Regions from separate parts of the Streptomyces sp. NPDC038707 genome, predicted to be linked through region 1. Evidence: riboswitches for the same ligand, from Rfam matches in the RefSeq annotation. Region 1 holds a riboswitch; the other holds the start of a gene.
The links. Region 1 has a riboswitch for S-adenosylmethionine ahead of AB0E62_RS10905 (aminotransferase class V-fold PLP-dependent enzyme). Riboswitches for the same ligand answer to the same signal wherever they lie in the genome.
Positions count from the first base shown of each region.

Region 1 (3,343 bases):
CGGACGGGGCCCCTCGGCGCGTGCCCGGCTGGATAGGGTGGTGTACGACGAGCAGGCATCTGGACAAGGAGCGGCAATGAGCGCTGTGACCCCCGCTGGAGGCGACACCGCGGCGGGCCGCTCCTGGCCCGTCCTGCTGAACGGCCTGCTGGAGGGCCGGGACCTGTCCGCGGACGACACCGCCTGGGCGATGGACAAGATCATGCGCGGCGAGGCGACCGACGCGCAGATCGCCGGGTTCGCGGTGGCGCTGCGCGCGAAGGGACAGACGGTCGAGGAGATCACCGGCCTGGTCCGCACCATGTACCGGCACGCGAACGTGATCGAGGTGCCCGGCCGCACCGTCGACATCGTCGGCACCGGCGGCGACGGGGCCAAGACGGTGAACATCTCCACGATGGCCTCCCTCGTCGTCGCCGGCACGGGCGCCAGGGTCGTCAAGCACGGCAACCGGGCCGCGTCCTCGGCGTCCGGCTCCTCCGACGTGCTGGAGAAGCTCGGGGTCAACCTCGACCTCACGCCCCGCCGGGTGGCCGAAGTCGCGCAGGAGGCCGGGATCACCTTCTGCTTCGCCGTGAAGTTCCACCCCGCGCTGCGCCATGTCGGCGCCGCGCGCGGGCAGTTGGGCATCCGTACGGTGTTCAACCTGCTCGGTCCGCTGACCAACCCGGCCCGGGTGCGGGCCCAGGCGGTCGGCGTGGCCGTCGCCCGCGAGGCCCCGATCGTCGCGGGCGTGCTCGCCGAACGCGGAAACTCCTCGCTGGTCTTCCGCGGCGACGACGGGCTGGACGAGCTGACCACGACGGCCACCTCCCGGGTCTGGGTGGTGCGCGACGGCAAGGTGGCCGAGGAGTCCTTCGACCCCCGGGACGTCGGCATCGGCCTGGTTCCGGTGGAGGCGCTGCGCGGCGGTGACCCGGCGTACAACGCCCAGGTCGCCCGCCGGCTGCTGGACGGCGAGCGGGGTGCCGTACGGGACGCCGTCCTGCTGAACTCGGCGGCGGCGCTGGTGGCCCTGGACCCGACGGACGAGCCGCTCGCCGACCAGATCCGCGCGGGGCTCGCGAAGGCCGCCGAGTCCGTCGACTCCGGCGCGGCCGGGCGGGTGCTGGAGCGCTGGGTGGCCGCCAGCAACGCCTGACCCGGCGCCGGTTGTACCGTCCCGCGATCCGGACACCGGGTTGCGGGACGGCGATCACTTCACGTACGTTCCTGTACCAGGTCATGAGTGACAGTCATGAGGCCCCGGCCGACTGTCCGGCAACCCTCCGTCCGTGGCGGGGTGCCCCGGGTGAAGACCAGGCCGTGGACAGCAAGGTCCACGGCAAGCGCGGATCCCTCGTGCCACCAGGGATCCTGGTCGTCGAGGAGTCTTCCGTGAGCAAGCGAATGCTTTAGGGCCGCAGAGCCCCGCCTCCGCACACCCTTTTCTCTCCTTGTTTCCCTTCCTCGCCTTCCTCGTCTTCCTTGTATTCCTTCACGGGAGTCCGCCATGTCTGTCTGCACCGCTGCCGCCGACCAGTCGCTTTGCACCCCTCTGCCCGTTCTGGGGCGAGATGTCACCGTTCCGTTGGTCACCGGGGGAGAGGTGACCTACGCGGCCCTGGACTACGCGGCCAGCGCCCCCGCCCTCCAGCGCGTCTGGGACGACGTCGCCGCCTACGCCCCGTACTACGGCAGCGTCCACCGCGGGGCCGGCTACCTCTCCCAGCTCTCCACCGACCTGTTCGAGAACGCCCGCAAGACGGTCGCCGAGTTCCTCGGCTGCCGGGCCGGCGACCAGGTGGTCTTCACCCGCTCCACCACCGACTCCCTGAACCTGCTGGCCCGGGTGGTCCCGGCCGGCTGCCAGGTGTTCGTCTTCGAGACCGAGCACCACGCCTCCCTGCTGCCCTGGCAGCACGCGGACGTCACCTACCTCGACGCCCCGCGCACCCCCGGCCAGGCCGTGGAGATCCTGGAGCGGGCCCTCGCCGACCGCGACCCGTACGGCCCCGCCCTGGTCTGCGTCACCGGCGCCTCCAACGTCACCGGCGAGCTGTGGCCGGTGCGCGAACTGGCCGCCGCCGCGCACGCCCACGGCGCCCGGATCGTCCTGGACGCCGCCCAACTCGCCCCGCACCACCCGGTCTCCGTCGCGGACCTCGATGTCGACTGGATCGCCTTCTCGGGCCACAAGCTGTACGCCCCCTTCGGCTCCGGTGTCCTGGCCGGCCGCGCCGACTGGCTCCAGGCGGCCGAGCCGTACCTCGCGGGCGGCGGCGCCAGCCGCCGGGTCAGCCGGCGCGAGGACGGCGGGGTGGCCGTCGAGTGGCACGAGACCGCGGCCCGTCACGAGGCCGGCTCCCCGAACGTCATCGGCGCCTACGCCATCGCCTCCGCCTGCAAGGCCCTCACCGAGGCCGGCTGGGACACCCTGGTCGCCCGGGAACAGCACCTGATCGCCAAGGTCCGCGCGGGCCTGGCCGACGTCCCCGAGGTGCGCGTGCTGTCCCTGTTCGGCGACGACGCCCCGCGCGTCGGTGTCCTCTCCTTCGTCGTCGACGGCTGGAACAGCTCGCACTTCGCCGCCGCGCTCTCCGCCGAGTACGGCATCGGCGTCCGCGACGGCCTCTTCTGCGCCCACCCGCTGCTGCGCACCCTGCTCGGCACCGACCCGGGGACCCAGGGCGAGTGCGGCGCACCCGAGGCGGCCCCCGGCGAGAAGTCCCTCAACGCCATCCGCGTCAGCTTCGGCGCGGGCACCCCCGACGAACACGTGGACCGCTTCGTGAACGCCGTCCGCGAACTGGTCCGGGACGGCGCGAAGTGGCAGTACCGCACGGAGGAGGGCCGCTGCGTGCCGGCGGTGTGAACGACGCCCCCGGATCCCGTCTCCCGCGGGGGAGCCGTGGTCATGGCCGGGGGCCGCTGGGGCGGCGGGCATCCCGTGGTGCCGGTGCGAGGGCCGGGTACCGGCCGCCCGCCGAGGGGCCGTCGCCCGGCGTGGAACGCGCCGCGGCGGCCGTGCCGCGCCGACGGTACGACCTGGGCGGACGGCTTCGCCGTCCGTGCCTCCGGCCGCGTCCCGCGCGCGGCCTTCCGGGACGGCTCCGAGCACCGGCGGCGCCACGCCGGGCCGGTCCTGCCGTGCGGCGGCGCCCTGCCGGCGCTGGACGCGCAGGTGGTCGCGGGTACCCGCGTGCGGACCGTCGCCCTCGTCGGCACCACCCTGTCCGCACCCTGTCCGCGGAGGTTCCCGCCGGACGCCAGGGCTTGCGGACCGGCGGTGGACGGCGGCTGTGACGCCGGGAGGCAGACGCCGGGACGGTCCCGAGGGCCACCGGCTCCGCATCCGGCACGG
Region 1 is NZ_JBEZUP010000006.1:94,993-98,335, forward strand. It holds gene trpD (anthranilate phosphoribosyltransferase) at 77-1,141, shown strand; SAM riboswitch class IV at 1,221-1,337, shown strand; gene AB0E62_RS10905 (aminotransferase class V-fold PLP-dependent enzyme) at 1,493-2,854, shown strand.

Region 2 (3,343 bases), on a different contig from region 1:
CCCGAGACCAGTCCGCCGCCGCCCCGCCGGGCGTCGAGCGAACCGTCCTCGCGTACCTGATAGGAGACCGGGCCGCGGTTCGAGGCGACCAGTACCCGAGCTGTGCCGGCAGTGCGCGTGGAAGCCATACGCCTCAACCTAGCCCGGCCCGTAAACCCTCAAACGTGCGATCCACCTGCGAAGCCGGCCGTATACGGACCGTTCACGCCACCTTCCGCTCCGCGTACTCCGCGATCTCCACCATGGGCGGGCGCTCCTCGGTGTCCACCGAGTAGGTACGCGGCTCGAAACCGTCCTCGCCCCGCTCGAACTGGGTCAGCGCGGGCCGCACCAGGTGCCCCCGGGCCAGCCGGAGCTGGGCCGTGCGGTAGATCGCGGCGGCCATCCGGCCGAGGGCCTGCCCGTCCTGGTGGCGGTGCCTGCGCACGCCCACGTCGACCTGGGCCAGCGCGTCCAGGCCGACCAGGTGCAGCGCGTCCACCAGCATGCCCAGCTCCACGCCGTAGCCCACCGGGAACGGCAGCTGCTCCAGCAGCGAGCGGCGGGCCGCGTACTCGCCGCCCAGGGGCTGCACGAAACCGGCCAGCTGCGGCCAGTGCATGTTCAGCAGCGGCCGGGCCATCAGCTCGGTGACCCGGCCGCCCTGCCCGGCCGACCCGGCGAGCGGGCGGTCGTACATCGCCTTGACCAGGTCCACGTCCGGATCGGTGAGCAGCGGCCCGACGATCCCGAGGACGAAGTCCGACGAGAACTCCCGGAGGTCGGCGTCGACGAAGCAGACGATGTCCCCGCCGGTCACCAGCAGCGAGCGCCACAGCACCTCGCCCTTGCCGGGGACGGCCGGGATCCGCGGCAGGATCTCGTCGCGGTGGACGACCCGGGCGCCGGCCCGCGCGGCCACCTCGGAGGTGCGGTCCGTGGAGCCGGAGTCGACGACGACGATCTCGTCGACGAGCGGGATCTGCTCCACGAGGTCGTGGCGGATGACGGTGACGATGTCACCGACCGTCTCCTCCTCGTTGAGGGCGGGCAGCACGACGCTGATCGTCTGGCCCGTGCGCTGCTTGGCGGCCAGCACCTGGTGCGGCGGGCGGTCGGCCACGGACCAGGAGCGGCGGCCCAGCCAACGCTCGACTTCTTCCAGCACGGTCGGCGGCTCCTCACTGTCACCACCACACGTCGCCGTGTGATGCATCTCGCGGTTCGGACGACTATCTCAACTGTCCTGGCCTTCGGTTACAGTCTTGAACAACGCCGATGACCATCGCATGTCGGGTGGTCAAGCGGCGTTGACAACCACATACAGCTCATCCAGAGGGGCAGAGGGACACGGCCCGATGAAGCCCCGGCAACCCTCCAGCCGAATCTCGTCTTCTTCCAAGCGAGGCTCCCGGCTAGGGAAGGTGCCAAATCCGTCTCACGGCGAGATGCGTCGTGAGGAAGATGAGGAGAAAGGGCCTCGCCTCACATGGCTGTGCAGACAGTTGCCACCTCCAGCGACTCCACCGTCGACCTCGGTCCCGCCGCCGCCCTCAGCTGTCGCGAGTGCGGCCACCGGGTGCCGCTCGGACCGGTCTTCGCCTGCGAGGAGTGCTTCGGCCCGCTGGAGATCGCCTACGACTTCTCCGCCTACGACACCGAGGAACTGCGCCGGCGCATCGAGTCCGGCCCCGCCAGCATCTGGCGCTACGCCCCGCTGCTGCCGGTCCCGGCCGACGTCGCGGACAAGCCCAATCTCAACCCCGGCTGGACCAAGCTCGTCAAGGCCGACAACCTCGCCCGCGAACTGGGCGTGACCGGCGGCCTGTACGTCAAGGACGACTCCGGCAACCCGACCCACTCCTTCAAGGACCGTGTCGTCGCCCAGGCCCTGGAGGCCGCCCGCGCCTTCGGCTTCACCACCCTGTCCTGCTCCTCCACCGGCAACCTCGCCGGTGCCGTCGGCGCCGCCGCCGCCCGGGCCGGCTTCCGCTCCTGCGTCTTCATCCCGCACGACCTGGAGCAGGGCAAGGTCGTCATGGCCGCGGTCTACGGCGGCGAACTCGTCGGCATCGAGGGCAACTACGACGACGTGAACCGCTTCTGCTCCGAGCTGATCGGCGATCCGGCCGGCGAGGGCTGGGGCTTCGTCAACGTCAACCTGCGGCCGTACTACGCCGAGGGCTCCAAGACGCTGGCGTACGAGATCTGCGAGCAGCTCGGCTGGCGGCTGCCCGACCAGATCGTGATCCCGATCGCCTCCGGCTCCCAGCTCACGAAGATCGACAAGGGGCTCCAGGAGCTGATCAAGCTCGGGCTGGTCGAGGACCGGCCGTACAAGATCTTCGGCGCCCAGGCCGAGGGCTGCTCCCCGGTCTCCACCGCCTTCAAGGCCGGCCACGACGTCGTACGGCCGCAGAAGCCGGACACCATCGCCAAGTCCCTGGCGATCGGCAACCCGGCCGACGGCCCCTACGTCCTGGACGTGGCCCGCCGCACCGGCGGTGCCGTGGAGGACGTGACGGACCCGGAGATCGTCGACGCCATCCGGCTGCTGGCCCGCACCGAGGGCATCTTCGCGGAGACGGCGGGCGGCGTGACCGTCGGCGTGACCCGCAAGCTGATCGAGGCGGGCGTGCTCGACCCGGCGAAGACCACGGTCGTCCTCAACACCGGCGACGGCCTGAAGACCCTGGACGCGGTGGCCGGGACCGGTCTGACCGCCACCATCCGCCCGACCCTGGACTCCTTCCGAGAGGCTGGCCTCGCATGAGCGTGACCGTTCGCATCCCCACCATCCTGCGCACCTACACCGGCGGCCGGGCCGAGGTCCCGGCCGAGGGCGGCACGCTCGGCGAGGTCATCGCGGACCTGGAGAAGAACCACACCGGGATCGCCGCCCGCGTCCTGGACGACCAGGGCAAGCTGCGCCGGTTCGTCAACGTGTACGTCAACGACGACGACGTGCGCTTCGAGCAGGGCCTGGACACGGCGACCCCCGACGGCGCCGGAATCTCGATCATCCCCGCCGTCGCCGGCGGCTGATCCCGGCGACGGCCGGTCCGGTCACTGACCGTCCACTCGATTGCCCCCTCCGTGAGAGAAACGGAGGGGGCAATTCTGTGTGATTGAACGCGGTAGAGTTGGGGAACGCGGTCGCGGCCGGGTGGTCGCGAGCCCTGAAATCATGCCGCGCGCCCCGTTAATAAGTAGCCAAGTTGTAGTGGTTCTGTGCGGCTTTTGTGGCTTTTATGGGGCCCGACTTGCCCTGGAGTCGGGTGAATTCTCGTCATATTCCGGACCCCTGGCGTCCAGAATTCTCGTCCGATTGACCTGTTGCAGACGGCAGTGGGACAGATACATT
Region 2 is NZ_JBEZUP010000004.1:66,328-69,670, forward strand. It holds gene AB0E62_RS07265 (trehalose-6-phosphate synthase) at 1-128, opposite strand, end outside; gene AB0E62_RS07270 (glucosyl-3-phosphoglycerate synthase) at 203-1,147, opposite strand; SAM riboswitch class I at 1,305-1,450, shown strand; gene thrC (threonine synthase) at 1,469-2,752, shown strand; gene AB0E62_RS07280 (MoaD/ThiS family protein) at 2,749-3,024, shown strand.
Region 2: another riboswitch for S-adenosylmethionine. It lies ahead of thrC (threonine synthase); the one in region 1 lies ahead of AB0E62_RS10905 (aminotransferase class V-fold PLP-dependent enzyme).